3 regions of the Streptomyces sp. CNS606 genome follow, and region 3 is predicted to be linked to each of the others. Evidence: predicted binding sites of a transcription regulator. Region 3 holds the regulator's gene; each other region holds the start of a gene.
The links. The regulator HrcA, encoded in region 3, represses chaperone genes, less so after heat shock. The targets are predictions, from matches to a motif close to TTNGCACTCNGNNNNNCNGAGTGCNAA.
Positions count from the first base shown of each region.

Region 1: K304_RS31070 (FmdB family zinc ribbon protein) is a predicted target of HrcA. The motif match lies at 6,360-6,386, and genes of this name have one in related genera.
Region 2: groES (co-chaperone GroES) is a predicted target of HrcA. The motif match lies at 3,875-3,901, and genes of this name have one in related genera.

Region 1 is NZ_KE384521.1:807,908-818,289, reverse strand. It holds gene galU (UTP--glucose-1-phosphate uridylyltransferase GalU) at 1-822, opposite strand, end outside; gene K304_RS0124425 (5-formyltetrahydrofolate cyclo-ligase) at 870-1,466, shown strand; gene K304_RS0124420 (penicillin acylase family protein) at 1,548-4,295, opposite strand; gene K304_RS0124415 (potassium/proton antiporter) at 4,642-6,192, shown strand; gene K304_RS31070 (FmdB family zinc ribbon protein) at 6,397-6,732, shown strand; gene K304_RS0124405 (S-methyl-5'-thioadenosine phosphorylase) at 6,766-7,596, shown strand; gene K304_RS0124400 (RcpC/CpaB family pilus assembly protein) at 7,828-8,511, shown strand; gene mscL (large conductance mechanosensitive channel protein MscL) at 8,605-9,132, shown strand; gene K304_RS0124390 (hypothetical protein) at 9,215-9,406, opposite strand; gene K304_RS0124385 (P1 family peptidase) at 9,503-10,382, shown strand, end outside.
Region 2 is NZ_AUFD01000010.1:125,061-135,442, forward strand. It holds gene K304_RS0108115 (SDR family NAD(P)-dependent oxidoreductase) at 1-702, shown strand, start outside; gene K304_RS0108120 (ester cyclase) at 849-1,550, shown strand; gene groL (chaperonin GroEL) at 1,673-3,298, opposite strand; gene groES (co-chaperone GroES) at 3,415-3,726, opposite strand; gene K304_RS0108135 (Uma2 family endonuclease) at 3,985-4,560, shown strand; gene K304_RS0108140 (polysaccharide deacetylase family protein) at 4,574-5,695, opposite strand; gene K304_RS0108145 (class I SAM-dependent methyltransferase) at 5,798-7,090, shown strand; gene K304_RS0108150 (lactococcin 972 family bacteriocin) at 7,279-7,566, shown strand; gene K304_RS0108155 (hypothetical protein) at 7,747-9,807, shown strand; gene K304_RS0108160 (ATP-binding cassette domain-containing protein) at 9,839-10,382, shown strand, end outside.
Region 3 is NZ_AUFD01000013.1:44,697-55,078, forward strand. It holds gene lepA (translation elongation factor 4) at 1-1,783, shown strand, start outside; gene K304_RS0110665 (AMP-dependent synthetase/ligase) at 2,041-3,930, shown strand; gene hemW (radical SAM family heme chaperone HemW) at 4,001-5,233, shown strand; gene K304_RS0110675 (MFS transporter) at 5,467-7,065, shown strand; gene K304_RS0110680 (DUF3097 domain-containing protein) at 7,205-8,065, opposite strand; gene K304_RS0110685 (MBL fold metallo-hydrolase) at 8,088-8,807, opposite strand; gene hrcA (heat-inducible transcriptional repressor HrcA) at 9,023-10,039, shown strand; gene dnaJ (molecular chaperone DnaJ) at 10,040-10,382, shown strand, end outside.

The DNA.
Region 1 (10,382 bases), on a different contig from region 3:
GATGGCCCGCAGGTAGTCGGCGCGGTCGCCGGTGTCGTAGCGGCGACCGCGGAAGACGACGCCGTGCACCGGGCCGCCGAGGGCCGGCTCGTCGGCGAGGGTCTGCAGGGCGTCGGTGATCTGGATCTCGCCGCCGCGCCCCGGCTCGGTCTTGCGCAGCACCTCGAAGACGGCCGGGTCCAGCACGTAGCGTCCGATGATGGCGAGGTTGCTGGGCGCGTCCGCGGCGGACGGCTTCTCGACCAGGCCGGAGACGCGGACGACGTCGTCCTCGTCGGTGGCGGTGGCGGCGGCGCAGCCGTAGAGGTGGATGCTCTCCGGCTCGACCTCCATCAGCGCCACCACGCTGCCGCCGTGCTGCTCCTGCACGGCCATCATCCGGGCGAGCAGCGGGTCTCGCGGGTCGATCAGGTCGTCGCCGAGCAGCACGGCGAACGGCTGGTCGCCGACGTGCGGGGCGGCGCAGAGGATGGCGTGGCCCAGGCCCTTGGGATCGCCCTGGCGCACGTAGTGCATCGTGGCCAGGTCGCTGGACTCCTGCACGCGGGTGAGCTTGGTGGCGTCGCCCTTGTCGCGCAGGACCTCCTCCAGCTCGTAGTTGCGGTCGAAGTGGTCCTCGAGGGGCCGCTTATTGCGGCCGGTGACCATGAGCACGTCGGAGAGACCGGCGGTGACGGCCTCCTCGACCACGTACTGGATCGCGGGCTTGTCGACGACCGGGAGCATCTCCTTCGGCGTCGCCTTGGTGGCGGGCAGGAACCGGGTGCCGAGGCCGGCGGCGGGGATGACAGCCTTGCTGATCCTGGGTCGTGAGCTACTCATGGCAGCACGATAACGGGTGACGATGACGGGAAGACGAGGTTCGCGCGGTGAGCGGTGTCGCGGAGGGCAAACGGGCGGTGCGGCGTGCCGTACTGGACGCGCGGGCCGCACTGGCGGCGGACGACGTGCGGGAGGCGCCGCACGCGCTGGCACGGCATGCGCTGGAACTCCCGGAGCTGTCCGACGCCCGTACGGTCGCGGCGTACGTGTCGGTCGGTCGGGAGCCCGGCACCCGTCCGCTGCTGGACGCGCTGCGCGTGCGCGGGGTGCGGGTGCTGCTGCCGGTGCTGCTGCCGGACGACGACCTGGACTGGGCGGCGTACGAAGGCGCGGACGGGCTGGCGCGCGCCGGTCGCGGACTGCTGGAGCCCGCCGGTCCCCGCCTGGGGCGCGAGGCGGTGACCGAGGCGGACGCGGTGCTGCTGCCGGGGCTCGCCGTGGACGCCGCGGGCATGCGGCTGGGACGCGGGGGCGGCAGCTACGACCGGGTGCTGACCCGGCTGGCCGCGGCAGGCGCACGGCCCCCGCTGGTGGTGCTGCTGTACGACGGGGAGGTGCGCGACCGGGTACCGGCGGAGCCGCACGACCGGCCGGTGCTGGCGGCGGTGACGCCGACCGCGGTGCACCGGTTCGGAGGGGCCTGAGGGCCGGAGCGGCTGAGGGCCGGAGGGTCCGCCGAAGCGCGGAGCACACCGCCGGGGCGTGTCCAGCGTCCCGGCCGGGGGTCAGGGCATGAGGACCATCTTGTCCTCGGTGCCCTTCTCCACCGCCCGGTCGCCGTACGCCCAGGGAAGCTGCTCGCCCTCCGCCCACAGGTCGGTCTGGTCGACGTAGTGCGGGTGGTAGGTGTGGCCGGAGGCGCCGGTGAGATTGATCCAGCTCGACTCGTCGAAGTCGTCCAGGTTGACGACCATGCGCATGGACGGGACCCAACTCACGTCGTAGCCTCCGGCCGCGTTCCAGCCCGTGGCGTTGACGGTCGCCTCGCCGCCGCCGAGGTCCCACGGGCCCCGGTTGAGCAGCCACTGGAGGTAGCCCGGGCCCTCGGTGCCGATCGTCTGGTTCTTGAGCATCAGCCGGTGCAGGCGGCCCCAGCTCCAGGTGTCGATGTCCTTGCCGAGCTCGGAGGTGAGCTCCCAGCGGGCGTCCTCGAGCGCCTCGGCGAGGAGTTCGTCGCGGCCGGTGGCACCCGGGTTGCGGTCGGTGCCGCGGGTCTTCCACCACGCGCTGTCCGGCTGGTCCAGCAGGCCGCGCACGACCTCGGTCCAGCGGCCGCCGCCGTCCGGCTGCGCCGAGTCGGCGTCGCGCTGTCCGCACTCGCGCACGAGTGCGCTGTCGCCGTCCAGGTCCTCCAGCGGCGCGGACTCGTCGGCCGGCGGCACCCACAGGCAGTCGTCCTCGACGCGCACCTCCTTGGACAGCTTGTCGCCGAAGGCGAGCATCAGGACGTTGCGCCAGACGGCGTTGAAGTACGCCGCCGCGGCCGAGTCGGAGTCCTGCGTGTAGTCCCAGCCGCGCAGCAGTTCCTGCGCCTCGCGCACGTACGCGTCCTCGACGTCGATCTTCAGCAGGTAGGGGACGAGGAGCTTGGCGATCTCGCTGCTGTTGTCCGTCTGCATCTCCTGCATGTCCTGCATGGAGACCTTGCCGCCGTCCTCGATCTTGGAGCGGATGAGGTCGTCGATGCGCTGGCTGCGCACGCCGTACGACCAGTCCTGGGTCAGCGTGTACGGGTAGTCGCGCTGGTCCACGACGGCCTGGTTGGCGGTGACGATGTAGCCGCGGTCCGGGTTGTACTCCCACGGCAGCGCGGACTGCGGCACGTAGTCGGTCCAGCGGTAGTCGGGGTCCCAGCCGGGGGCGGGGTAGCGGCCGGAGTGGCCGTCGGCGCGTATCGGGATGCGGCCGGGGGCCTGGTAGCCGATGTTGCCCTCGGTGTCGGCGTAGATCAGGTTCTGGGCCGGGACGGTCAGGAGCCGGGCGGCGGACCGGAATTCCTCGAAGTTCGTCGCCTTGTTCAGCGCGAAGACGGCGTCCATGCTGCGCGAGGGCTTGAGCGCCGTCCAGCGCAGGGACACGGCGTAGCCGTCGCCGCGGTCCGGGGCGGACGCCTCGACGGGGGTCTCCTCGCCGACGGTGGTCGCCTCGGTGTTGAAGTCGGAGACGATCGGGCCGTTGTTCGTCTCGCGGACGGTGATCTCTCGTGCCTCGCCGCCCGCCACCTTGATGACCTCGCGCCGGGTGGTGAAGGGGACCTGCTTCCCGTCGTACAGGTACTTCCCGTCCTCGATCTTCTGGAGGTAGAGGTCGGTGACGTCGGCGCCGAGGTTGGTCAGGCCCCAGGCGATGGACTGGTTGTGGCCGATGACGACGCCCGGCATGCCGGAGAAGGTGAAGCCGGAGACGTCGAACGGGCACTTCTTCGTGACGCTGCGGCAGTGCAGGCCCATCTGGGTCCAGACGGAGGGCAGCTGCGGGGCGAGGTGGGGGTCGTTGGCGAGCAGGGGCTTGCCGGTGGTGGTGTGCTCGCCGGAGACGACCCAGGAGTTGGAACCGATGCCGCTGCCGCTCGGGCCGAGCAGCGAGGGGGCCTTCTCCAGCGCCTCGGCGACGGAGGTGAGCGCGCCGCGACCGCCCTGGACGGCCTGCTGCGTGCCCGCGGCACCCGGGTTCGCGGCGGTGCCCGGGTTCGCGGCGGTGCCGGGGTCGGTGCCCGGGGCGGGGGCGCCCTCGGGCAGGAACTCGCCGGTGGCCTCCCCGACCGTGCCGCCCTCGACGATGGGGCGGTTGCGGTCGTACGGGTAGGTCGGGTAGAGGTCCTCGATCTCCTCGCGGGACAGCCGGGTGGTCATCAGCGCCCGGTCGATCTCGTCCTCCATGTTGGCCCGGAGGTCCCACGCCATGGCCTTGAGCCAGGCCACCGAGTCGACCGGGTCCCACGGCTCGGGCTCGTAGCCGTTGTCCAGGTTCAGCGCGGCGTGCTCGACGGAGAGTTCGGAGCCCTTGTTGTCCGCGAGGTAGGCGTTGACCCCGTCGGCGTAGGCCTTGAGGTAGGCCCTGGTGTCGGGGTCCAGCTTCTCGAACTCGCGCTCGGCGACCTCGCGCCAGCCCAGCGTGCGCAGGAAGGCGTCGGTACGCACCTGGCTCTCGCCGAACAGCTCCGACAGCCGGCCGGAGGTGGTGTGGCGGCGGACGTCCATCTCCCAGAACCGGTCCTGGGCGTGTACGAAGCCCTGCGCCATGAACAGGTCGTGCGCGCTGTCGGCGTAGACCTGCGGAACGCCGTGCTCGCCGCGCTTGACGGTGACCCGGTCGGAGAGGCCGTCGATCTTCAGCGAACCCGTCGTCTGCGGGAAGGAGTTGCGGACGGTGCCGACGCTCCAGTAGGTGCCGTAACCGATGCCTGCCACGAGCAGCAGCACGACTGCGATCACGATCAGGCGGGCGCGTCGTGGGGGCTTCTTGGCGGGCATCGCTGTCCTTCGAGCGCAGGGGTGATCCTTCGACTGCTGGAGCAACCATAGGCCGAGCCGGTGACGGCTCCGAAAGGGAGTCAGCACAGAGGGCAAGTCTGGGCGCGTGCGGGGGCGCTGGCGCCGAGAATGGGAGAGGACCCCGGCTCCGAGCCCCCGGCACCGGGCTCCGGCGCGGGACGTCGCGCGTCGCGCCACCACTGCCGGTGCCGGTGCCACCGGGCGCACGGTGTCCGCGGGCCGCGCGGACCTGGAAGAGGGTGTCGTGCGGTTCGGGGCCCGACCGGCGGAAGGCGGTCCGGGGCACCGGCCCCGGGCAGCCGGCCGACGGTCAAGCGATGGTAAATTGTTAGCTACTCAAACGAACGAGTGGGAGGAGCGGCCCCTGACTGTCGAGCAGCTCAACCAGATCATGCTGATCAGCGCCGCCGTCCTGCTCCTCGCCATGGCCGCGGTGCGGCTGTCGGCACGCACGGGCCTGCCCAGCCTGCTGGTCTACCTCGGGATCGGCATCCTCATGGGCCAGGACGTGCTCGGCCTCGAATTCGAGGACGCCGAACTCACCCGGACCCTCGGCTACGCCGCTCTCGTCGTGATCCTTGCCGAGGGCGGACTGGGCACCAAGTGGCGCGACATCCGGCGCTCGGTCCCCGCGGCCGCCACGCTGGCCACGGTCGGCGTCGCGGTCAGCGTCGGGGTGGTCGCCGTCTCCGCGCACTACCTCATCGGGCTGGAGTGGCGGCTCGCCCTCATCATCGGCGCCGTGGTGTCCTCCACCGACGCCGCGGCCGTCTTCTCCGTACTGCGCAGGGTGCCGCTGCCGCAGCGGATCACCGGCACACTGGAGGCCGAGTCGGGCTTCAACGACGCACCGGTGGTCATCCTCGTCGTCGCCCTCTCCGCTCTCGAACACGAGCCACAGAGCTGGTACGTGCTGATCGCGACGATCGTCATGGAGCTGGCGATCGGCACGGTCACCGGCATCCTGGTGGGCCGCCTCGGCGCGTTCGGGCTGCGTCGCGTGGCGCTGCCGGCGTCCGGCCTCTACCCGATCGCGGTCATGGCGCTCTGCGTCCTCTCCTACGCGGGCGGCGCCACGCTGCACGGCAGCGGCTTCCTCTCCGTCTACATCACCGCGCTGGTGCTGGGGAACGCCAGCCTCCCGCACCGCCCGGCCGTGCGCGGCTTCGCCGACGGTGTCGCGTGGCTGGCGCAGATCAGCCTGTTCGTGCTGCTCGGGCTGCTGGTCACGCCGCACGACCTGGGCGACGACGTGCTGCCGGCGATCGCCGTCGGACTGGCGCTGACCCTCGTCGCCCGGCCCCTGTCGGTGGTGGTCGGCCTGTTGCCGTTCCGGTGGTCCTGGAAGGACCAGGCGCTGCTCTCCTGGGCCGGGCTGCGCGGCGCGGTGCCCATCGTGCTGGCCACCATCCCGATGGTCGCCGGAGTGCCCAGCAGCGAGCGGATCTTCAACATCGTCTTCGTGCTGGTCGTGATCTTCACCCTGGTCCAGGGCCCGACACTGCCCTGGGTCGCGCGGAGACTCCGGCTGGAGGAGGCCCGCGGGCCCGCGGACATCGACCTCGAGTCGGCGCCGCTGGAGCGGCTGCGCGGCCACATGCTGTCGATGAGCGTGGGCGAGACGTCGCGGATGCACGGCGTGGAGGTCACGGAGCTGCGGCTGCCTCCCGGCGCGGCGGTGACCCTGGTGGTGCGGGCCGGCACGAGCTTCGTGCCGCTGCCGTCCACGGTGCTGCGGCACGGCGACGACCTGCTGGTCGTCACCACGGACGCGGTGCGGGACGCGGCGGAGCGACGGCTGCTCGCGGTGAGCCGGGGCGGCAAGCTGGCGGGCTGGCTCGGCACGGGCGGCAGCACGGCGGCCGGGGACCGCTGACCGGCGGACGCAGGACCGGGCGCCCCGGGGGGCACCGCGGCCCGTGACCGTGGCCCGCGGCCCGTGGCCCGACGCCCCTGCGACGTCCGTGCGCGGCCGTTCTGTGATCCATGTCCGGTGCGCGCGCGGTGGACTACGGGACGGAAATACTGCACGATGGAGCGTCGTTAGCACTCCACAGGGAAGAGTGCCAGGAGGAAAGACGTGCCGACGTATCAGTACCAGTGCACCGAGTGCGGCGATGGCCTCGAGGTGGTGCAGAAGTTCACCGATGATTCGCTGACCGAGTGCCCGGGCTGCAAGGGACGCCTGAAGAAGGTGTTCTCGGCGGTCGGCATCGTGTTCAAGGGCTCGGGCTTCTACCGGAACGACAGCCGCGGCTCCTCGTCGGGCAGCACGGCCTCGTCCTCGTCCTCGTCCTCGAACGGTTCCTCGGACACGTCGTCCGGTTCCGCGGACTCCTCCGCCAAGAGCGGCTCGAAGGACAAGGGCTCCGGCAAGAGCTCTGCGAAGTCCCCTGCTCCTTCCTCCGCGGCCTGACCGGGAGCGCGGCGGAACCGTAGGGTGAGCCGCATGACCGCACAAGCAGAGATCGGCGTCATCGGCGGGTCCGGGTTCTACTCCTTCCTCGACGACGTGACCGAGGTCACCGTCGACACGCCCTACGGCCCGCCGAGCGACTCGTTGTTCCTCGGGGAGATCAGCGGCCGCAGCGTCGCCTTCCTGCCCCGCCACGGCCGCAAGCACCACCTGCCGCCGCACCGCATCAACTACCGCGCGAACCTCTGGGCGCTGCGGTCCGCGGGCGTGCGCCAGGTACTGGCCCCGTGCGCGGTGGGCGGCCTCCGCCCGGAGTACGGGCCCGGAACGCTGCTGGTCCCGGATCAGCTCGTCGACCGCACGAAGAACCGCGTGCAGTCGTTCTTCGACGGCGAACCGCTGCCCGACGGCTCGCAGCCGAACGTGGTGCACTGCGGATTCGCCGACCCCTACTGCGAGCACGGCCGTCAGGCCGCGCTGTCCGCCGCGCGCGGACGCGCCTGGGAGCCCGTCGACGGAGGCACGCTCTGCGTCGTCGAGGGGCCGCGCTTCTCCACCCGCGCCGAGTCCCGTTGGCACGCCTCCCAGGGCTGGTCGGTGGTCGGCATGACCGGTCACCCGGAAGCCGTCCTGGCCCGTGAACTCGGGCTCTGCTACGCCTCGATGACCCTGGTGACGGACCTGGACGCGGGTGCCGAGACCGGCGAGGGCGTCTCCCACGAGGAGGTGCTGCGCGTCTTCGGCGAGAACGTGGGGCGGCTGCGCGAGGTGCTGTTCGACGCCGTCGGGCTGCTGCCGGCCGAGCAGGACTGCGTGTGCGGGCGCTCCCTGGACGGGATGGACCCGGGGATCAAGCTGCCCTGAGGCGACCGAGGCGCATCCGCCTCCGGACTGTGTGCGGCGGGGCTCGTGCGGCGGGTGAGGCACTGCATCGCTCCTGTGGGGGACGGAGTCGTCCACAGGTCCCGCGTCGTCCACAGCCTCCGGCGAGACGCGCCGTGATCGTGCACCGTGAGAGCCGTACGAAGCACCGGGCTTCGTACGGCTCTCACGGCTTTCACGCCTCTCACGGCCGACCACGTCAGGTGGTGACGCATGTCCTCATCCTGTGCCTCGCTCCCCGCCCACTCCGCCGGGACGTACCCGTCGATTGCGCCACCGGGCTGCTCCGACTCCGCGGTGCCCCCACGCGGCGGCGTCGCGGACTTCCCGCCGGTCCTCGCCGGCCGGGGACGCAGACGGCGTGGCCCGGCGCTGCGGCGTGCGCTGCGCCCTCCGCGCCGCCTCCTGGCAGCCGGGCTGGCGGTGGCCGCCGCCTGCGCCTCACTGACAGCGGCGCGTACGGAGCCGTCCCCGCCCGGGACGGGTGCCGGGGTCCCGGCGGGCGCGGCCGTGGAGCGGCGCGACGCCCCGGGCGCCCCGGCGCCGCAGCCCGGGCCGGCCGGCCGTACGGTCGCGGCGCCCGTGCGCATCGCCGACGCGGCCGCCGTGGAGCTGCTGCGGCCCGGTGACCGGGTCGACGTGATCGCGACCGGGGCCGTACGCGCCCGAGGTCTCGCGGACGGAGCGACCGAGGTCTCCGGCGCCCGGATCGTGACCCGGCGCGCGCTGGTCAAGGCGGTGCCTCCCCGCCCGGCGACAGACCCGTCCGACGCCGGCCCGCCCGTCGGCGGCTCGCCGGAGCGCGGCGGCCTGGTCGTGCTGGAGGTGTCCCGGGACACGGCGACCGACCTCGCCGGGACCGCCGCCGTTTCACCCCTGGCGGTGACATTGTGCTGACCAGGGGTGACCGCGGCTGGACAGCGCCACCGCCGCTCAGGCACCGTGTCGGGCGTTCCCTGTCGGTGAGCGTGGGCGAGGAGAGGCAGTCAGTTGAGCGAGAAGCAAGGCGTCGTGGGCGGGTTCAAGACCTTCCTGATGCGGGGCAACGTGGTCGAGCTGGCCGTCGCCGTCGTCATCGGCGCGGCCTTCACCAAGGTCGTCGACTCGGTGGTGAAGGGCTTCATCAACCCGGTCGTGGGCGCGCTCGGCTCCAAGGACCTGAGCGAGTACCGGATCTGCCTGCAGGGCGACTGCCAGGTGGACCCGGCGACCGGCGACGTGCTCTCCGGGATCCCGATCAGCTGGGGCGGAGTGGTCAGTGCCGCGCTGACCTTCCTGATCACGGCCGCGGTCGTGTACTTCCTGATGGTCCTGCCGATGAACCGGTACAAGGAACGGCAGGCGGCCCAGGCCCCCGCCCCGGCCCCGGCGGGCCCGACCGAGGTGGACGTGCTGAAGGAGATCCGGGACCTGCTGGTGGCCCAGCGGGACGGTTCGGCCGACGACGCGGCGGGCAAGGTCGCCGCGCAGCGCAACGCCGACGCCGCGGGCGACGGGGTGGCGACCGACAGGAAGTAGCGGCCGGCCCGGGAGGAGACCGCGCGCAGGCCGGCCCGGGAGACGCGGCTGCTGCTCCCCCGCCGGCGGTCCGCGGGGCCGGTCAGAGGTGGTGGGGCGGCTTCTCGTCCAGGAATCGGGCCAGGTCCGCGGCTCCGCCGCCGGAGGCGGGGCGGTCGCCCCAGCCCACGTCGCCGTCGTCCTGGGAGGTCCGGCCCAGCGGGTCGTCGAAGACCAGCGCCGTCGGGGGCTGGGGGGCGTCCGGCCCGTCCGGCCGTGCTGCGCTGTCCGTCATGCCACCAGGGTACGGGGGCGCTCCGCAGGCTCCCGCCACTCCGGGCGCGGGCCGGGGCACGGCCACCGGCCCCCGGTGCTGGTATCCAGGTCGGTCATGGACTCCCTGACGGATGTGAACGGCCTGCGCGTGGGCCACGCCCGGCGGACCGGAGGTGGTCGGCTGACCGGCACGACCGTGGTGCTGGCGCCCGAGGGCGGGGCGGTCGCGGCGGTGGATGTGCGGGGCGGCGGCCCGGGCACCCGCGAGACGGACGCCCTGGACCCGCGGAACCTCGTGCAGCGGGTCGAGGCGGTCGTGCTGACCGGTGGCAGCGCCTTCGGGCTCGACGCCGCGTCCGGGGTGATGTCCTGGCTGGAGGCACACGACCGCGGATTCCGGATCGGTCCCGAGCCGGGCCAGGTGGTTCCGGTGGTGCCGGCGGCCTGTCTCTTCGACCTGGGCCGCGGCGGCGACTGGCGGGCCCGGCCGGACGCGGAGCTGGGGCGGGAGGCGGTCGAGGCGGCGGCCGCGAGCCGGACGGGACGGCCGGACGGAGGCGGATCCGCCGAGCCGGAGGTCCCGGAGCAGGGGAACGTCGGCGCCGGGACGGGCGCGGTCGCCGGAGGGATGAAGGGCGGCACCGGCACCGCGAGCATGCTGCTTCCGTCAGGTGTGACCGTCGGCGCGCTGGTCGTGGTGAACGCCGTCGGCTCCCTGACGGACGCTTCGTCCGGGGTGCTCTACGGCGAGCTGTGGACGGGCTCCGCCGCCGTTCCGCCGCCGGAGCTGCATGCGCAGGCGCTGCGGCGTATGGAGACGGCGCGCGAGGAGTCCGAACGGCGTTGGGCCGGCTCGGTGCGGCCGCCGCTGAACACCACCCTCGTGGTTGTGGGTACGGACGCCCGCCTGACGCGGGCTCAGTCGCAGAAGCTGGCGGGCACGGCGCACGACGGCCTGGCGCGGGCGATCCGTCCGGTGCACCTGCTGCACGACG
Region 2 (10,382 bases), on a different contig from region 3:
GGGCACCACCTGGTGCTGCTCGCCCGGGACACCGAACGGCTGCACGAGCGGGCCACCGACCTGCACGACCGGCACGGCGTCGAGGTCTCCGTCCTCACCGCCGACCTCGCCACCGAGAAGGGCATCGTCGCGCTGGAGGAGCGCGTCGGCGACCGCGACCGTCCGGTGGACCTGCTGGTGAACAACGCGGGCTTCGGCAACAAGGGGCGCTTCCTCGACGTGCCGATGGCCGACGAGCTGACGATGCTGCGGGTGCACTGCGAGGCGGTGCTGCGCTCCACGGCGGCGGCCGCGGAGGCCATGCGGGAGCGCGGGCGCGGCGGCGTGGTCAACGTCGCCTCGGTCGCCGCGTTCCTGCCGCGCGGCACCTACGGCGCGTCCAAGGCCTGGATCACGCAGTTCACCCAGGGCGTCGCGGCCGACCTGGCGGGTTCCGGGGTACGGCTGATGGCACTGTGCCCGGGTTTCGTGCGCACGGAGTTCCACCAGCGGGCGGGCATGGACGCCGGGAACGTGCCCGGGTGGATGTGGCTGGACGCGGCACGGGTCGTGGACGCCGCGCTCGCCGACCTGGCTCGGGGCCGCACCCTGTCCGTCCCGGACCCCCGGTACAAGGCGCTGGCGGGACTCATGCGGCTCGCCCCGCGCGGCGTGCTGGCCCGCGCGAGCACCGGAACGGGCCGGAAGTACGGGCCGAAGTGACCGCGTGAGACCTGCCGCGAACCGCCCTAAGCTGGAAGGGAAAGGGCCGCCGCCGGCGTCCGTCGGTACCCTCCTCGGCACCGGGACGACCTCCGACCAGCGAGGCCCCGACGGCTGACGGGACCTCCGCCAGCGCGGGAGGCGCCATGACTTTCCTCCAGCTCATCGACTGCCGGACCGACAGGTTCGAGGAGATGAACCGGCTCATGGACACGTGGGCCGAGCAGACCCGGGGCAAGCGGACGGCGACGCACGAGGTGGTGGGCCGGGACCGTTCGGACGGCGCGCACTTCGTCGAGATCGTCGAGTTCCCGTCGTACGAGGAGGCGATGCGCAACTCCCGGCTCCCGGAGACCGACCGGGTGTTCCGGGAGATGGTGGCGCTCTGCGACGGCATGCCCACCTTCACCGACCTCGACGTGGTGCGGGACGAGACCTTCAACGCGGAGACCATGCGCCGCTTCTACGAGGAGGTCGCCGTCGGCGGCGACATCGACGTCATCGACGAGCTGTACATCCCGGACCACGTGGACCACGACGTGGCCAAGGAGGCGAACACGACCGTCGGTCGGGACGTACTGAAGGCCGACGTCACCCGCTGGCGGGAGGCGTTCGACTTCGACTTCACCCTCGACCGGCAGGTGGCCGAGGGGGACACGGTGGTGACGCTCTGGACGTGGCGGGGCCGGCACCGCGGCGACTTCATGGGCATCGCGCCCACCGGCCGGGAGTGCACCATGACCGGCACGACCGTGTGCCGGTTCCAGGACGGGAAGATCCACGAGAGCTGGTGGCACTACGACATCCCGCGGCTGATGCGCGAACTCGGCGCGGAGGCGTCCGCCTGACGGCGTCCGCGCCCCCCCCTGACGGAACGGGCTCCGGGAACGGGCCGCGAAAACGGGCGAGGCCCGTGGCACCCCTCGCGGGGTGCCCCGGGCCTCGTCGTCGGCTCGCGGAGCGGTCAGGCTCAGTGCGCGTGACCGTGGCCGCCTCCGGCGGCCTCGTCCTCCTCGGCCGGCTTCTCGACGACCAGGGTCTCGGTCGTGAGGAGCAGCGACGCGATGGACGCGGCGTTCTCCAGCGCGGAACGGGTGACCTTGACCGGGTCGAGGACACCGGCCTTCACCAGGTCGCCGTACTCGCCGGTGGCGGCGTTGAAGCCCTGGCCCTTGTCGAGCTCGGCGACCTTGGAGGTGATGACGTAGCCCTCCAGGCCGGCGTTCTCGGCGATCCAGCGCAGCGGCTCGACGAGCGCGCGGCGGACCACGGCGACACCGGTGGCCTCGTCGTCCTTCTTGTCGAGCGAGCCCTCGAGCACCTTGGCGGCGTGCACCAGCGCGGAACCGCCACCGGAGACGATGCCCTCCTCGACCGCGGCGCGGGTCGCGGAGATGGCGTCCTCCAGGCGGTGCTTCTTCTCCTTGAGCTCGACCTCGGTGGCCGCGCCCACGCGGATCACGCAGACGCCCCCGGCCAGCTTGGCCAGGCGCTCCTGGAGCTTCTCGCGGTCCCAGTCGGAGTCGGTGGTCTCGATCTCGGACTTGATCTGGGCGACGCGGCCCTGCACGTCCTCGGCCTTGCCGCCGCCGTCGACGAGGGTGGTGTCGTCCTTGGTGACGGTCACGCGGCGGGCGGTGCCCAGCACGTCCAGACCGGCCTGGTCGAGCTTGAGGCCGACCTCCTCGGCGATGACGGTGCCGCCGGTGAGGGTGGCCATGTCGCCGAGCATCGCCTTGCGGCGGTCGCCGAAGCCGGGCGCCTTGACGGCGACGGCGTTGAAGGTGCCGCGGATCTTGTTGACGACGAGGGTGGACAGCGCCTCGCCCTCGACGTCCTCGGCGATGATCAGCAGCGGCTTGGAGCTGTTGCCGGCCTGCATGATCTTCTCGAGCAGCGGCAGCAGGTCCTGGATGGAGCTGATCTTGCCCTGGTGGATCAGGATGTACGGGTCGTCGAGGACGGCCTCCATACGCTCCTGGTCGGTGACCATGTAGGGCGACAGGTAGCCCTTGTCGAAGGCCATGCCCTCGGTGAAGTCCAGCTCCAGGCCGAAGGTCTGCGACTCCTCGACGGTGATGACACCGTCCTTGCCGACCTTGTCCATCGCCTCGGCGATCAGCTCGCCGACCTGCTTGTCCTGGGCGGACAGCGCGGCGACCGCGGCGATGTCCTCCTTGGAGTCGATCGGGCGCGCGGTGCCGACCAGGTCGTCGGAGACGGCCTTGACCGCGGCGTCGATGCCCTTCTTCAGGGCGGCGGGGGAGGCGCCGGCGGCGACGTTGCGCAGGCCCTCGCGGACCAGCGCCTGCGCCAGCACGGTGGCGGTGGTGGTGCCGTCGCCCGCGATGTCGTTGGTCTTGGTCGCCACCTCCTTCACCAGCTGGGCGCCGAGGTTCTCGTAGGGGTCCTCGGCCTCGACCTCGCGGGCGATGGTGACACCGTCGTTGGTGATGGTCGGGGCGCCGAACTTCTTGTCGATGACGACGTTGCGGCCCTTGGGGCCGATGGTCACCTTGACGGTGTCGGCGAGCTTGTTGACGCCGCGCTCGAGGGCACGACGGGCGTCCTCGTCGAACTTCAGGATCTTGGCCATGGGAGCTATGGGTCCTCTCGAATGAACCGCGCCCCGGTCCCGGAAGCTCATGCACGGCGGGTACCGGGGCGCGGATCGAAAGCTTCTCTTCGGCTTTCTCGGCTTGCTGGAGGTGCTTACTTCTCGACGATCGCGAGGACGTCGCGAGCCGAGAGGACGAGGTACTCCTCGCCGTTGTACTTCACCTCGGTGCCGCCGTACTTGCTGTACAGCACGACGTCGCCGACGGACACGTCGAGCGGCAGGCGGTTGCCGTCCTCGAAGCGGCCCGGGCCGACGGCCAGGACGGTGCCCTCCTGGGGCTTCTCCTTCGCCGTGTCCGGGATGACCAGGCCCGAGGCCGTGGTCTGCTCGGCGTCGAGCGGCTGGACCACGATGCGGTCCTCGAGCGGCTTGATGGCAACCTTGGAGCTGGTGGCGGTCGTCACGATCCGACCTCCCCCTTCGGAGTTCTCAGCGGGGTCATGAATGTCTGGGGTGGCGACCTGGAAGACCCGTCGTCGCGGGTGCCGGATCTGCCCGTCGCGCCTTTGGCACTCACCGGTGGAGAGTGCCAGAACCGAGATTATGCCGCGGTTAGCACTCCGTCAACCAGAGTGCCAACGACCGGAGTGTCCCGGGGCCTCGGCGGTACGCTGAGCGGCATCGACGCGTCGAGGTGTCCGCCCTGCGAAGGAGTGCCGACTGTGAGTGCGGAATCCCTGCCGGACTGGTTGTGGCCGGCGCCCCCGGACGGCTGGACGGCCGACGACCTGGACCGGCTTCCGCCGTCCGCCCCGCGCACCGAGCTGATCGACGGAGCGCTCATCATGATGTCGCCGCAGACCGAGTTCCACAGCATCGTGATGCGGCGGCTGGCCAACGCCATAGAGCTCGCGGCCCCGCACCACCTTCGTGTACCCGCCGAGATGACCATCCGTCTGGGTGAACGCCAGCGCCCGGAGCCGGACATCCTGGTCGTGGACGCGCCCCCGAAGAAACAGCGCACCTCCTACCTGCCCGGGGAAGTCGTCCTCGTCGTCGAGATCGTCTCGCCGGAGTCCGTCGCACGGGACCGCGAGACAAAGCCGCTGAAGTATGCCCACGCCGGTATCCGGCACTTCTGGCGCGTCGAGGAGGAGGGCGACCGGACGGTCGTGCACGCCTACGAGTTGGACGACACCACGGGCGCCTACGTGGCCACCGGCATCCACCGGGACACGCTCTCGGTCGTCGTCCCGTTCCCCATGGAGATCGACCTCACCACGCTGTACGGGCGCTGAGCGGGCGGGCCGCTCACAGGTAGTCCTCCATCCGGCCGACGGCGTAGCCCTGCTCGGCGGCGGCCTCCAGCACGCCGCGCAGCATGTCGGCCATGGTGCCGCCGTCGCCCCAGGAGGCCGGGCCGCGGTAGTGGGTGAGGATCACGGCGCCCGGGTAGAGGTCGGCGCCGGGCCCCTGGAAGTCGATGCGGTCCGCCCATGCCTCCATGCCCCACAGCACGACGGCGTCCAGGCCGCAGGCGCGGGCCGCGCGCAGGGTGTCCCGGTCGTAGGCGCCGTACGGCGGACGGAAAAGGCGCGGCTGGGGACCGCCCATCTCCTCCTGGATGCGGTCCTGTTGCCCGCAGATCTCGCGGCGCTGCTCCCGATAGGAGAGCGCCGGCAGGTAGGGGTGGGTGAGCGTGTGGTTCTGGACGGTCCCGCCGAGGATCTCCAGGCGGCGGAAGTATCCGTATCCCGGGCCGAGCACCGCCTCGTCGTCGGCGAGGAAGGACGTCACGGGGATGTCGAGGTCGTCCACCATGCGCAGGAACTCGGGGCTCTTCCGCGCGCCGTCGTCGATGGTGAGGAAGACGACCCGGTCGTCCGTGGGCACCCGGCGCACCACCGTGGCGCCACGGACGCGTGGCTTGACGACGGGCGGCGCGGGGCGCGGTGGCGGCGGCCGAAGCCCCCAGCGGTGGTACGCGGCGACCCGCCGCTGGATGCGTGCGGCGTGCGCGGCGAGGGTGTCGGCGGTGGCCAGCGCCCGGGCGCGCGCGGCGGGGCCCACGGCGGAGGAGAGCGCGAGCGGGCGGCGTGCCGACGCGGCGACGCGGCCCGCGGCGCGCGGGCGGGCGGCCGGTTCCCCGCCCCCGTGGCCGGGGGGCCGGCCGTCGTCGCGGTGACGCGTCGCGGGCGGTGCCCCGGTCCGGCCGTCCTGTCGCGAGGCGTCCTCCCGCTCCCCCGGTGCCGCCCGGTCCTCGCCGGGCGCGGCGGTTCCGGCGGTTCCGGCACCGGTCGCCGTGGCGGGCCCGTCCGCCTGCGCCGGGTCGCCGGCGGCCGAGGCGGGCGGCGGCCCGTCGGTCGATCCCGCGCCGGGGGCGAGGGCGGCGAGTAGCGCGAGGGCGGAGAAGGCCAGGACGGGACGGGTCATTCGCCCGGCCATATTTCCCTTTTGTCGTATTACTCGCATGACGCCGGATCGTGCCACCCGCTCCCGGGGACACCCCGCAGACGTTCCGGCGCGGCGGGGAGAATGAGCCGTGTGGCCGTATCCGACACCCCCGACACGCCAGGTCCCCCCGACCCGCCGGACCACGTGCCCGGCGCCGCACCGGACCCCCCGCCGGACGACGTACCAGCGGACGTCGCCGCGTTCGCCGCGCTGCTGACGCCCGAGGGCACGACGCTGCTGCACGCGCTGCGCGACCACGACCCCGCGGACGAGCTGGCCGTGGTGACCCGGCTGCGGCGGACGCATCCGCCGTCGCTGGTGACCGCGGCCGTCGCTCAGGCCCGGCTGCGGCAGCGAGCCGTCGCCAAGTTCGGCGCGGCGGACGCGGCCCGGATGTTCTTCACACCGAACGGGCTGGAGCAGGCCACCCGTACGGCGGTCGCGGAGCACCGCGCCGCCGGGTTCGCCTCGCGCGGGGTGGGCCGCATCGCCGACCTGGGCTGCGGCGTCGGAGGCGACGCACTCGCCCTGGCCCGGGCCGGCCTGTCCGTCCGGGCGGTCGACCGCGACCCGCTGACCTGCGCCGTCGCCCGCGCCAACGCGGCGGCACTCGGGCTGGACGGCCTGATCGAGGTGCGCTGCGGCGACGTCGCCGCAGCGGACCTCACCGGCTGCGACGCCGTGTTCGTCGACCCCGCCCGGCGCGGCGGGCGCCGGGGCGGCCGCATCTTCGACCCGGAGGCCTACTCACCGCCGCTGAGCTGGGCGATCGACACCGCACGCGCCGCGCGGCACGCCGCCCTCAAGGTGGCGCCCGGCATCCCGCACGACGTGGTGCCGGAGGAGGCCGAGGCGGAGTGGATCTCCTGCGCCGGGGACGTGAAGGAGGCCGTGCTCTGGTTCGGCGGGCCCGCGGGCGGAAACGGTCCGCGCGTGCGGGCCACACTGCTGCCGCAGGGCGCGACCCTGCACGGCGCCGGGCTGCCCGACCCGGAGCCGGGCCCCGTCGGCCGCTACCTCTACGAGCCGGACGGCGCGGTGATCCGCGCCCATCTCGTCGCGGAGGCGGCGGCGGCCGTCGGCGGCCGGCTGATCGACCCGACGATCGCGTACGTCACCGCCGACGCCCTCACCCCCACGCCGTTCGCCACCGCGTACGAGATCACCGACGTGCTGCCGTTCCACCTCAAGCGGCTGCGCGCCCTGGTCCGCGAGCGGCGGATCGGCACGCTGACGGTGAAGAAGCGCGGCTCCGCCGTCGAACCCGAGGAGCTGCGGCGGAAGGTGAAGCCTCGGGGCCCGGGCTCGGCCACCGTGTTCCTCACCCGCGTCGCGGGCGCCCCCACGATGCTCCTCGGCCACCCGGCCAGGTGACGTCCGCACTCGGCGACCGGGCGATCGCGAGGCGGACTGGAAGGCGGTTCAGTAACGACCAGACCAGCTAACGATCGTTTTCAGTCGACGGACACCGACGTTGGCCGTCCGAAAACTTCCTTGATCTTCAACAACCCTTCACGAGAGGGTCGCACTCGTCAAATCGCCTCGCGAGCAAGGGAGTTCGAGTGAAGAAGAAACAAGGACTCAGGGCAGCGGCAGCGGCCGGCATCCTCGTTCTGGTCGGAGCCACGCCGGCTCTGGCGACCATCAAGCACGTGGGTGGCGGCACCTGGGACTACGGCGCGGGGACCGCGGTCGTGTGGTCGGATTACTACCACGACGACACGTGCCACGGCTCGACGTCCGTCGGCGCACGCATCGACAGTGACGAGGCGGCTGCGGGCAGCTGGTCCTTCACACAGGCTCCTGTGGCACTGAGCGGCAACGAGTCGTACTACAACACTAGTTGCTGACTCCCGCCCGGCCTTACACGGCACGAGCGACCTGAACGTGAGTGGGCCACCAGGGGAGGACTGCGGAGGTTCCTGTCCCCTGGTGACCCACCCACCATCGTCCACCATACGTACGGCGCGCGCCGGCGGCGCCCCTACCAAGGCGATCTCTTGCTCCACCGAAGTATCACGTTCGTGCACGTGGCCGTACTGGCGTTCTCCGGGGTGCTCGCTTTCCTTTTCGTGCGGAGCCTCGACGAGGACTGGGTGCTGGGCCATTCCGCCGTGGTATGGGTCACTGACACAGACGGCTCCACGAGCGGCACCAGGATCGTGCATGAGGTGACGCGCTTCGCCGCAGAACACGATGCGTCGGTCGCCCGTGAGGTTCCCGACCTCTCCGAACCGTACAGCCGCAGGCACCTCTACATGACGTCGAGTGGCCCCCGGGCCGAATGGCTGTCGGACGGCTACCCGGCGTTCAGCGGCAGCTACCGGACAGAGGTCCATCCGATAGGAGAGCTCGGGCACCGGGACCCCCGGGGCTTCTATTACGTGTTCGGCACCGACGGGGACGCTGCAGAGCTGACAAAGCTGCTCTCCTCCTTCGGCTTGCGCGCCACCGTGAATCACCCCTTCTCCCTGTCGCAGTTGGGGACCGTCTACGCGGGAGGCGCGCTTTACCAGTCGTTCTTCGTCGTGGCCCTGGCGGCAGTGGCCATGACCGGTGCGGGCGTGATGCTCAACGCCAAGGCATACGGCGTGCTGCGACTACAGGGCCGGTCCTTCAGTCGGATCATGGTGCGCGACCTGCGGCAGCTCGCCGTTTTCTGGGCGCCGGTCCTGGCCGGAACGACCGTCGTCGCCGGAGTACTCCTCGCGCTCTACAACGACCTCGCATGGTTCGGCCTGTACGCCCTGACCGCCCTCGGACTCGGCACGGCGCTCAGTCTGGTCGCCGTCGTCACCCACGGGGCGATGCTCTGGCTCACGTTCCAGACCAGAATCCTCAGCGCCCTCAAAGGTGAACTCCCTTCACGAGCAGCCTCATTGAGCGCGTACACGGTGCGCGTCCCCGCGCTGCTGCTCACGCTGAGCATCGCCACGGCCGTCGTGCTCGCCGGACAGGACGTCGTCGAGCGGCAAACGAGCAGCGAGGCGTACGAACGGGTCGGCAAGGCCACCTCGATCACCCTCAACGGGAGCCTAGCCAGCCCCGATGCGCTCAAGGACCTGGACCGGGCCGTCGGGGCCTGGCTTCGCGAGGCCGACCGAGACGGTCAAGTCATCGTGGTCGGGCACCGGGGGCTACGAAAGTCCGCACCCCGCGAGGACCTGCCACCCGGCGACGTCCTGCTCGTCAACGAGACTTTCCTCGCCCAGCAGCCGCTTCTCGACGTCGAGGGGCAGCGCATCCCCTCCAACGTGAACGACCGCAAGCAGGTACGGCTGTTCGTTCCCTCCGGCTTGTCCGCCCACACCGACCTGCTGCGCAGCCTGGTACCCGGATTGCTGAGTCCAAGCGATCCGAAGAGTGTCGACCGTGCCGACATCACAGTGCTGCCGGTACGGAACGGCCAGTCCGTGTTCACCTACAACCCCCGTGGCCAGTCCCGGGCCGACCCCCGCCCGGGCGCGGACGAATCGTTCGTCACCGATCCCGTCGTCATCGCCTTCCCCAACGGGTCGCCCTATCTGAGCGACAAGGGCTACACCGCATACGCATCGCAGGCGAGCATCGTCTTCAAGAGTCCGGACGACGTCGTGGCAGGCATCGAACGGCACCATCTGGAGACCTATGTCAGCGGCATGGTCCCGATCGCAGAAGATGCCGCGCTGAAACTGCGGCAGGTCGTGGGTGACTTCAGACTTCGGTTGTTCAATCTCGCGGTGGCTGTCGCTGTGTTGCTGATCACGGGAATCGGGGTCTGCATCGTGCACTCCCGGAAGAACGCGCAGGCGATCTTCGCCCGTCACATCTGCGGATGGACGTTCTCCGCGACCCATCGCCCGGTCCTCACCGTCGAGGCGGTCCTCGCGTCGCTCCTCGCGGCCTGGGTGCCCTGGCAGGTCTGGCAGCAGAACAGCGAGCTCGAGAAGTTCGAAGCCCTCGGCATCCCACCGCCCCGCGCCCCCGTTGAGCTCACCGGAGTCGACCTCGGAGTCACCGGCGTGCTGCTCACCGTGGAGGTCGCCGCGGTCCTCGTGGCGCTGACAGTGTTCCACCGTCGCATCGTCAGGGAAGGAGCGACCCAGTCGTGACCCCGAAGAAGCCCCCTGCAGGAGCCGGCCGGTGATCGAGACCCAACACCTTGCCAAGTCCTTCGGCTCCCGCACCTTGTGGTCAGGTGTCTCATTCACCGTGGAACCACGGCGCATGCTTGCGCTCACCGGGCCCAGCGGATCGGGCAAGTCCACTCTCCTCAACTGTCTGGGACTGCTCGATACCCCGACCGCCGGGCGCATCGTCCACGAAGGACGTGACCTCACTCAGCTCGGTCAGCGCGGCGCCCGCCGCTTCCGCCGGGACGTCCTCGGCTACCTCTTCCAGAACTACGCGCTCATCGACAATGCCACCATCGTCGCCAACCTCGACGTCGCCGCCAAGCCCCGGCGTCGTAGGGGCGGCGCCCCTACGAGCGCTGAAGCCCTCGACCGGGTCGGGCTCGCAGGCCGGGAGAGCGAGCACGTCCACCGCCTCAGCGGCGGCGAACAACAGCGCGTCGCACTGGCCCGCCTGCTGGTAAAGCAACCGGCACTCGTCCTCGCCGACGAGCCCACTGGTGCTTTGGATCACGACAACACCGTCATGGTCGTCGACACCCTCCGGGCGCTGA
Region 3 (10,382 bases):
CAAGTCGACGCTCGCCGACCGCATGCTCCAGCTGACGGGCATCGTCGAGGAGCGCCAGATGCGCGCCCAGTACCTCGACCGGATGGACATCGAGCGTGAGCGCGGCATCACGATCAAGTCCCAGGCCGTACGGCTGCCGTGGAAGCCGACGGAGGAGGCGGACGCAGCCGCCGTCCCGCACATCCTGAACATGATCGACACCCCGGGCCACGTCGACTTCACCTATGAGGTGTCCCGTTCCCTCGCCGCCTGTGAGGGCTGCGTTCTGCTGGTCGACGCCGCCCAGGGCATCGAGGCCCAGACTCTCGCCAACCTCTACCTGGCGATGGAGCACGACCTCACGATCATCCCGGTGCTCAACAAGATCGACCTGCCCGCCGCGCAGCCGGAGAAGTTCGCGGCCGAGCTGGCGCACCTCATCGGCTGTGAGCCCGAGGACGTACTCAAGGTCTCCGCGAAGACCGGCGAGGGCGTCGGGGACCTGCTGGACGAGGTCGTGCGCCAGGTGCCGGCCCCGGTCGGCGTGGCGGACGCGCCCGCCCGCGCGATGATCTTCGACTCCGTCTACGACGCCTACCGCGGCGTCGTCACCTACGTGAAGGTCGTCGACGGCAAGCTCGGACGGCGCGAGCGCATCCGGATGATGTCCACCGGCGCGACCCACGAGCTGCTGGAGATCGGGACGAACGCGCCGGAGATGACGGCGGCCGACGGCCTCGGCGTCGGCGAGGTCGGTTACCTGATCACCGGTGTGAAGGACGTCCGCCAGTCGAAGGTCGGCGACACCGTCACCCAGCAGCACAAGGGCGCCGAGGAGCCGCTGGCGGGCTACAAGGACCCCAAGCCGATGGTGTTCTCCGGCCTGTACCCGCTGGACGGTTCGGACTACCCGGAACTGCGCGAGGCCCTGCACAAGTTGCAGCTCAACGACGCCGCGCTGAGCTTCGAGCCGGAGACCTCCGCTGCGCTCGGCTTCGGTTTCCGCGTGGGCTTCCTGGGGCTGCTGCACCTGGAGGTGATCCGGGAGCGGCTGGAGCGCGAGTTCAACCTCGACCTGATCGCCACCGCGCCCAACGTGATCTACCAGGTGCGGATGGAGGACGGCACCGAGCACACCGTCACCAACCCCACCGAGTTCCCCGCCGGCAAGATCGCCGAGGTGGAGGAGCCGATGGTCAGGGCCACGCTGCTGGCCCCCAGCGAGTTCGTCGGGGCGATCATGGAGTTGTGCCAGGCGCGGCGCGGCAACCTCCAGGGCATGGACTACCTCTCCGAGGACCGCGTCGAACTGCGCTACACGCTGCCGCTGGCCGAGATCGTCTTCGACTTCTTCGATGCGCTGAAGTCCAAGACCCGCGGCTACGCCTCGCTCGACTACGAGCCGACCGGCGAGCAGGTCGCCGACCTGGTGAAGGTCGACATCCTCCTGCAGGGCGACAAGGTCGACGCCTTCTCCGCGATCGTGCACAAGGACAAGGCGTACTCCTACGGCGTGCGCATGGCGACCAAGCTGCGGGAGCTGATCCCGCGCCAGCAGTTCGAGGTGCCCATCCAGGCGGCCGTCGGCTCCCGGGTGATCGCCCGTGAGACGGTGCGCGCCATCCGCAAGGACGTTCTCGCCAAGTGCTACGGCGGTGACATCTCCCGTAAGCGGAAGCTGCTGGAGAAGCAGAAGGAGGGCAAGAAGCGGATGAAGGTCGTGGGCCGGGTCGAGGTCCCGCAGGAGGCCTTCATCGCCGCCCTGTCCTCCGACGAGAGCGGCGACTCCAAGGCGAAGAAGTAGCCGCGCGCGCCGGTCGTGGGACCGGCGCCGCCCGTTCCCCTTCACGGCGTGCCTCCGGGCACGCCGTGAAGCGTGTGGCGATCATGTGAGAGCCCGCCCGTTCCGCCGCGCCCTCGGTCACGCTCCGGTATCGACACGGCCCCGGACCCCTTACGCGGGAGGTCCGTGGCGCTTAGTCTGAGCGCGTCTCCCCGGTTACTCGCGAGTCACAAGGGAGAGTCACCGAGCATGTACTTCACGCGCGCCCGGAGGATGTCGTGAGCGACACACAGCCCTTGATCGAGAACCGGCCGCCCTCCGTGGCGACGCTCTTCCTGGAGCGGGTGCAGGCCACCCCGGACGCGGAGGCGTACCGCTACCCCGTGCCGTCCGCCGACGGCGGCCCGGACGAGTGGCGGTCCTACAGCTGGGGCGAGGCGGCCGACCGCGTCTTCTCCGTCGCCGCCGGCCTGGCGGCCCTCGGTGTGCGCCCCGAGGAGCGCGTCGCGATCGCCTCCAACACCCGCGTGGACTGGATCCTGAGCGACCTCGCGATCCTCTGCTCCGGCGCGGCCACCACCACCGTCTACCCGAGCACGAACGCGGAGGAGACGGCGTACATCCTCGCCGACTCCTCCAGCCGCGTGCTGATCGCCGAGGACGCCTCCCAGCTCGCCAAGGCGCGGGAGAAGCGGAGCGAACTGCCCGAGCTGAGCCACGTCGTGGTGATCGAGGAGGCGGACGCCGTGTCCGCCGAGGGCGACCCGGAGGACTGGGTCCTCTCCCTCTCCGAACTCGCCCGTCGCGGACGCGCCTACCTGGACACCCACCCCGAGTGTGTCAAGGAGACGGTCGCCGCGCTGCGCGCCGACCAGCTCGCCACCCTCATCTACACCTCCGGCACCACCGGCAAGCCCAAGGGCGTACGGCTGCCGCACGACTGCTGGTCGTACATGGCCAAGGCGATCGCTCAGACGGGGTTGGTCACCCGGGACGACGTGCAGTACCTGTGGCTGCCGTTGGCGCACGTCTTCGGCAAGGTGCTGACCGCCGCGCAGGTCGAGGTCGGTCACGTCACGGCCGTCGACGGACGGATCGACAAGATCATCGAGAACCTGCCTGTGGTGCAGCCCAGCTACATGGCCGCCGTGCCGCGCATCTTCGAGAAGGTCTACAACGGCGTGGCCGCCAAGGCGAAGGCCGGCAGCCCCGTCAAGTACAGGATCTTCCTGTGGGCCGCCGGCGTGGCCCGTGAGTACGGCAAGGTCACCCAGGACAACTTCCGCCGCACCGGCGTCGCCTCCGCCCCGGCGGGCCTGAAGGCGAAGCACGCGGTCGCCGACAAGCTGGTCTACGCCAAGATCCGGGAGGCGTTCGGCGGCAACCTGCGCGCCTGCATCTCCGGCTCGGCCGCCCTCGCCCCCGACATCGGCTACTTCTTCTCCGGCGCCGGGATCCACATCCTCGAGGGCTACGGCCTCACCGAGTCCAGCGCGGCCAGCTTCGTCAACCCCGGCGAGGCCTACCGCACGGGCACCGTCGGCAAGCCGCTGCCCGGCACCGAGGTCCGCATCGCCGACGACGGCGAGATCCTGCTGCGCGGCCCCGGCATCATGGAGGGCTACCACCAGCTGCCCGACAAGACCGCCGAGGTGCTGGAGGAGGACGGCTGGTTCCACACCGGCGACATCGGCGAACTCTCCACCGACGGCTACCTGCGCATCACCGACCGCAAGAAGGACCTGATCAAGACCTCCGGCGGCAAGTACATCGCGCCCGCCGAGGTCGAGGGCCAGTTCAAGGCGATCTGCCCGTACGTCTCCAACATCCTGGTGCACGGCGCCGACCGGAACTTCTGCACGGCCCTCATCGCCCTCGACGAGGTGTCCCTGATGCAGTGGGCCGGCGATCAGGACGGGCTGAAGGACAGGCCGTACACCGAGGTCGTCGCCTCCGAGCAGGTCCGGAAGATGGTCGAGGACTACGTCGAGCAGCTCAACTCCGGCCTCCAGCGCTGGCAGACGATCAAGAAGTTCCGCATCCTGCCGCGGGACCTGGACGTCGAGCACGGCGAGCTGACGCCCAGCCTCAAGCTGAAGCGGCCCGCCGTGGAGCGTGAGTTCGGTCACCTCATCGAGGAGATGTACGCCGGGTCTCGCGAGGTCTGACCCGGCCCGCCCCGGCGGGCGGCACGGGCTCGGGGACGGGAACGCGGCGCGGGCGGGCCACAATGGCCCCATGCCCTCCGCACTCCCCGACGGCGAGCCCGTGCCGCACGACGGCACGCTGCCGGCCTCCGCGACCGCCGGTGCGGCCGACCGTCCGCTCGGCTTCTACCTGCACGTCCCGTACTGCGCGACCCGCTGCGGCTACTGCGACTTCAACACCTACACCGCGAACGAGCTGCGTGGCTCCGGCGGCGCCCTGGCCTCCCGCGAGAACTACGCCGACACCCTCGCCGAGGAGATCCGCCTCGCGCGCAAGGTGCTCGGCGACGACCCCCGCCCCGCGGAGACCGTCTTCGTCGGCGGCGGCACGCCCACGCTTCTCCCGGCCGCCGACCTGGGCCGGATGCTGGCGGCGGTCCGGGACGCATTCGGCCTCGCCGACGGCGCGGAGATCACCACCGAGGCCAACCCGGAGTCGGTCGACGCCCGCTACCTCGCGGAACTGCGGGAGGCCGGCTTCAACCGGATCTCCTTCGGCATGCAGAGCGCGCGGCAGCACGTGCTGCGCGTCCTGGACCGCAGCCACACCCCGGGCCGTCCGGAGGCGTGCGTCGCCGAGGCCCGCACCGCCGGGTTCGACCACGTCAACCTCGACCTGATCTACGGCACGCCGGGCGAGACCGACGACGACTGGCGGGCCTCCCTGGACGCGGCGATCGGTGCCGGACCCGACCACGTGTCGGCGTACGCGCTCATCGTCGAGGAGGGTACGCAGCTCGCCCGCCGGATCCGGCGCGGCGAGGTGCCGACGACCGACGACGACGTGCACGCCGACCGCTACCTCATCGCCGAGGAGGCGCTGACGGCAGCCGGGTTCGCGTGGTACGAGGTCTCCAACTGGGCGGCCTCGGAGCCCGGGAGGTGCCGCCACAACGAGCTGTACTGGACCGGTGCCGACTGGTGGGGTGCGGGCCCCGGCGCGCACAGCCACGTCGGCGGCGTGCGCTGGTGGAACGTGAAGCACCCCGGCGCGTACGCCCAGGCGCTGGGGGAGTCCCGGTCGCCCGGTGCGGGGCGCGAAGTGCTCGACGCGGAGGACCGGCGCGTCGAACGCATCCTGCTGGAGCTGCGGCTCGCGGCGGGGTGCCCGCTCGGACTCCTCACCCCCGCCGGGCTCGCCGGCGCGCGCCGCGCGCTGGACGACGGCCTCCTCCAGCCCGGCCCCTACGCCGCCGGCAGCGCCGTCCTCACCCTCCGGGGGCGCCTCCTCGCGGACGCGGTCGTCCGCGCCCTCACGGACTGACCCCTCGGGCCGGGCGGGCAGCCTCCCCCGCTGCCCGCTGCCCGCTGCCCGCTGCCCGCTGCCCGCTGCCCGCTCGCCCGGAGCGGGAGGCGTCCGCACCGCGCCTCCCGCACGGCGGACGCCTCCCGCCCGGCGTGGCGGCGGTCGGTCGTGGCGTGGGCGAGGTGCCCAGGAGTCACCCGGACGGCCGGGGCGAGGTGCCCCACGCCCCGGGCCGGGCGAGCATGCCAGACATGGGCCGACAGACCGCCGGCACGCCCTCCGAGGCACGCCGTACCGGGAGCCTGGGGCTGACCCTGGCCGCCATGCTCTTCGCCGTGTCGATGACCTTCATCGACCAGACGATCGTGGCCATCGCGGCCCCCGAGATCTCCGACGAGCTGGCGCTGTCGTCGTCCGGCGTGCAGTGGATCGTCAACGCCTACCTGCTCTCCCTCGCAGCCTTCTTCGCGCTCGGCGGCAGGCTGTCCGACCTCTACGGCCACCGCCGCGTCATGCTGATCGGCACGGTCCTGTTCGTCGTCTCCTCGGCGCTGTGCGGCTTCGTCCCCGACGACTCCTTCGCCCAGGCGTGGCTGGTGTGCTTCCGTGCCACGCAGGGGCTGGGCGCGGCGCTGATGTTCCCGGCCGCCCTCGCGGTCGTGGTCGCCGTCTTCCCCCTGGAGCGCCGAGGCAGCGCGCTCGCGCTGTTCTTCGGGCTGTCCGGCGGCCTGACCGCCGTGGGCCCGATCCTCGGCGGCTGGCTGACCTCGTGGACGTGGCGGGCGATCTTCTGGGTGAACATCCCCGTCGCCGTGATCGCCATCGTGCTCACGCTGCTCGCCCGCATCCGCGACGAGCCGCGTCGCGAGACCCTCGACGTGACTGGCGCCGTCCTCGTGGCCGCGGGCATGGGCCTGAGCGTCCTGGGGCTGATGCAGGCGTCCGCGTGGGGCTGGAGCAGCGTCGCCACCTGGGCGTGCATCGCCGGCGGGCTGCTGATCCTGGCGCTGTTCGTCCGCGTGGAGCTGCGCACCACGCGTCATCCGCTCATCACCATGGCGGTGTTCCGCGACCGGGCGTTCGTCGCGGACAACCTGGTGCTGTTCTTTGCGATGACCGCGTTCGTGCCGGTCTTCTTCTTCGCCTCGGTCTACGCGCAGGTGTCACTCAGTGCGTCGCCGAACGAGGCGGGGATCTACATGCTGGTGTTCTTCGCCGGTTTCGGCGTGGCGTCGCAGCTGGGCGGCCGGATGCTCGACACCCGGGGCGCCAAGCACCCCATGCTTCTGGGGACCGCGCTGGGCGCCGCCGGGTTCGCGCTGTGGGCGCACCGTGCGACCGAGCTGTCGCTGAACGACCAGTGGCCGTACATCGTGATGGCCGGCGCCGGCATCGGGTTCCTGCTGTCGCCCGCTTCGACGGACGCCGTGAACCGCGCCCTCTCCGCCTCGTACGGCGAGGTCACCGGCATCACGCAGACCCTGCGCAACTTCGCGGCCGCCGTCGGGCTCGCGGTCTTCGGCACGGTGCTCACCCATGTCACGACGGACCGGGTGCTGGACACCTTCGAGCGCCGCGGTTTCACGGGGGAGCGGTCCGCCGAGGTCGCGCGCCGCGTGGCGGAGTCCGTCACGGGCCACGGCGACGAGTCGGAGCCCGGCGGCAGCGGTCCGGTGTCGTCGTTCATGCGGGAGACGATGGACGCCGTGCGCATGGACTTCGCCGAGGCCACCCAGGTCGTGTTCGCCTGCATGGCCGGGGCGATGGCTCTCGCCTTCGTCTGCGCCCACCTGCATCCCGGTGGCCGGGTCGGTGACCGCGAGGACCCCACCCGTCACTCGAACAAGTGAACCGACCGGTGCGCCTACCTGCTGGCCGACCCGCTGCCCGGCTGCTGCGTGCTGTTCACCGAACCGGCGGGCGAGGGTGAGGCGGCCGACGGCCGACTACGGTTCCGGACCCTGACGTGAGCCGGTCACGTCAGGTGGGTCAGCCGCCGTTCGGGCCGCCCACGGTGACGTGGTCGATGAGGTGTTCCACCGGGCCGAGCAGGCCCGGGTCCAGGTCGCGGTAGGAGTGGACGGCGCCGAGGATGCGCCGCCACGCGGCCCCGGTGTTCGCCGGCCAACCCAGCGCCTCGCACACGCCCGTCTTCCAGTCCTGCCCGCGGGGCACCCGCGGCCAGGCGTCGATGCCGAGCGCCGCGGGCTTGACCGCCTCCCAGATGTCGACGAACGGGTGGCCCACCACCAGCACCCGTTCCGCGCCCCACGTCGCGGTCACGTCCGCCGCGATCCGGGACTCCTTCGACCCGGGCACCAGGTGGTCGACGAGCACGCCCAGCCGTGCGTCGGAGGTGGGGTCGAAGAGGTCCACCACCCCCGCCAGGTGGTCGACGCCCTCCAGGTACTCGACCACCACGCCCTCGACGCGCAGGTCGTCGCCCCAGACCTTCTCCACCAGTTCCGCGTCGTGCCGCCCCTCCACATAGAGCCGTCCCGCCCGTGCGACGCGGGCCCGTGCGCCCGGCACGGCGACCGAGCCGGAGGCCGTGCGCCCGGCGGCGGCAGGCGCCGCGGGGGCGACGGACGCGGGCCGCACCAGGGTGACGACCTCCCCGTCCAGCAGGAAGCCGCGCGGCTCCATCGGGAACACGCGGTGCTTGCCGAACCGGTCCTCCAGCGTCACCGTCGGCCCCTGCGCCGTCTTCTCGCACCGGACCACCGCGCCGCAGAAGCCGGTCGCGGCCTCCTCGACGACGAGGTCCGGGTCGGCGGGCACCTCGGGCACCGCGGCCGTGCGGCGCTTCCAGGGCGGGGTGAGGTCGGGGTCGTACCGGCGACTGCGCATCCGCCCATTCTGGCCGCAGGCGTCACGGCCGGGCGAAACGCCGTGCCAGTGCGTCACGTTGGGCGCGGACGAACGCCGCGTCGACCACCGCGCCGTGCCCCGGCACGTACACGGCGTCCTCGCCGCCGAGGGACAGCAGCCGGTCCAGCGCGGCGGGCCAGCGGGCCGGCAGGGCGTCCGGCCCGGCCTGCGGTTCTCCGGACTCCTCCACCAGGTCGCCGCAGAACACCACCTCCCGCGCGCCGGGCTCGCGCCCCGGCACCAGTACGGCCAGGTCGTGGCCGGTGTGGCCGGGCCCCACGTTGGCGAGCAGCACCTGTCGTCCGCCGCCGAGGGACAGTGTCAGTTCGCCGCTCACCGCGTGCTGGGGCAGCACCAGGGCGTCCGCAGCCTGCGCGGCGGCGGCCGGGTCCAGGCCGTGCCGCACCGCGTCCCGCTGGATCGCCTCCCGGTCGTGCCGCAGGACGCGCTCCAGCCCCACCGCGCCGTACACCTGCACGCCCGCGAAGGCGGCGGTGCCCAGCACGTGGTCGAAGTGCGCGTGGGTGAGTGCGACCCGGGTCACCGGCAGCCCGAGCCGTTCACGCACCGCCGTACGGACCGCCGCGCCCTCGGCCAGACAGGATCCGGTGTCGACCACGAGCGCCCCGTCCGCAGCGGCCACGGCGCCCACCGTGGCGTCCCACCGCGGCAGCCGCGCGCGCAGCACGCCCGGCGCGAGCTCTTCCCAACCGATGTCCATGTCTCCCGACGCTAACGGGGCGTACCCCGCGTCCTCGCGCCGACCCGCTCCGACCGCCACGGAATCGCTACCGACCCGCAGTGGAGCCGCCCTTGCCCCGGCCACGTCCCCCGGCCGTACACTTGCTGGGAAACCGCTGGCACTCGACCAAGGAGAGTGCCAGGCCAGCAGCGGCCGGGCAGCACGGCGGACGGCCCTGGGACGGAGGTGTGCGCGTGCTCAGTGAACGCAGACTCGAGGTGCTGCGCGCCATCGTCCAGGACTACGTCGGCACCGAGGAGCCCGTCGGCTCGAAGGCGCTCACGGAGCGACACAACCTGAAGGTCTCCCCGGCGACCGTGCGCAACGACATGTCGGCGCTCGAGGACGAGGGCTACATCGCGCAGCCGCACACCAGCGCCGGACGCATCCCCACCGACAAGGGCTACCGGCTCTTCGTCGACCAGCTGGCGGGCGTCAAGCCGCTGTCCTCGCCGGAGCGCCGCGCGATCCACAACTTCCTCGACGGCGCCGTCGACCTGGACGACGTCGTCGGCCGCACGGTGCGGCTGCTCGCGCAGCTCACCCGGCAGGTCGCGGTGGTGCAGTACCCGTCGCTGACCCGCTCGACGGTGCGGCACGTGGAGCTGCTGGCCCTCGCGCCGGCCCGCCTGATGCTGGTGCTGATCACCGACACCGGACGCGTCGAGCAGCGCATGGTCGACTGCCCCGCGCCGATCGGCGAGAACACCGTCGCCGACCTGCGCGCACGGCTCAACGGCCGCACCGCCGGCCAGCGCTTCACCGACGTGCCCCGGCTGGTGCAGGACCTCCCCGACTCCTTCGACGCGGACGACCGCGGCACCGTCTCCACCGTTCTCGCCACCCTGCTGGAGACGCTGGTCGAGGAGACCGAGGAGCGGCTGATGATCGGCGGCACCGCCAATCTCACCCGCTTCGGCCACGACTTCCCGCTCACCATCCGGCCCGTGCTGGAGGCGCTGGAGGAGCAGGTCGTCCTGCTGAAGCTGCTCGGCGAGGCCACCGACTCGGGCATGACCGTGCGAATCGGTCACGAGAACGCTCACGAGGGGCTGAGTTCCACATCCGTGGTTTCGGTCGGTTACGGTTCGGGCGACGAGGCGGTCGCCAAGCTCGGCGTGGTGGGGCCGACCCGGATGGACTACCCCGGAACGATGGGAGCGGTACGCGCAGTGGCACGTTACGTCGGACAGATCCTGGCGGAGAGCTAAGTGGCGACGGACTACTACTCCGTCCTCGGCGTGCAGCGCGACGCCTCGCAGGACGAGATCAAGAAGGCCTTCCGCAGGCTGGCGCGCGAACTGCACCCGGACGTGAACCCGGACCCGAAGACGCAGGACCGGTTCAAGGAGATCAACACCGCGTACGAGGTGCTCTCCGACCCGCAGAAGAAGCAGGTCTACGACCTCGGCGGCGACCCCGCGGGTCCCGGCGGCGGCGCGGGCGGCTTCGGCGGCGGCGGCTTCGGCAACTTCTCCGACATCATGGACGCCTTCTTCGGCACGGCGTCCCAGCGGGGCCCGCGCTCGCGTACCCGGCGCGGCCAGGACGCGA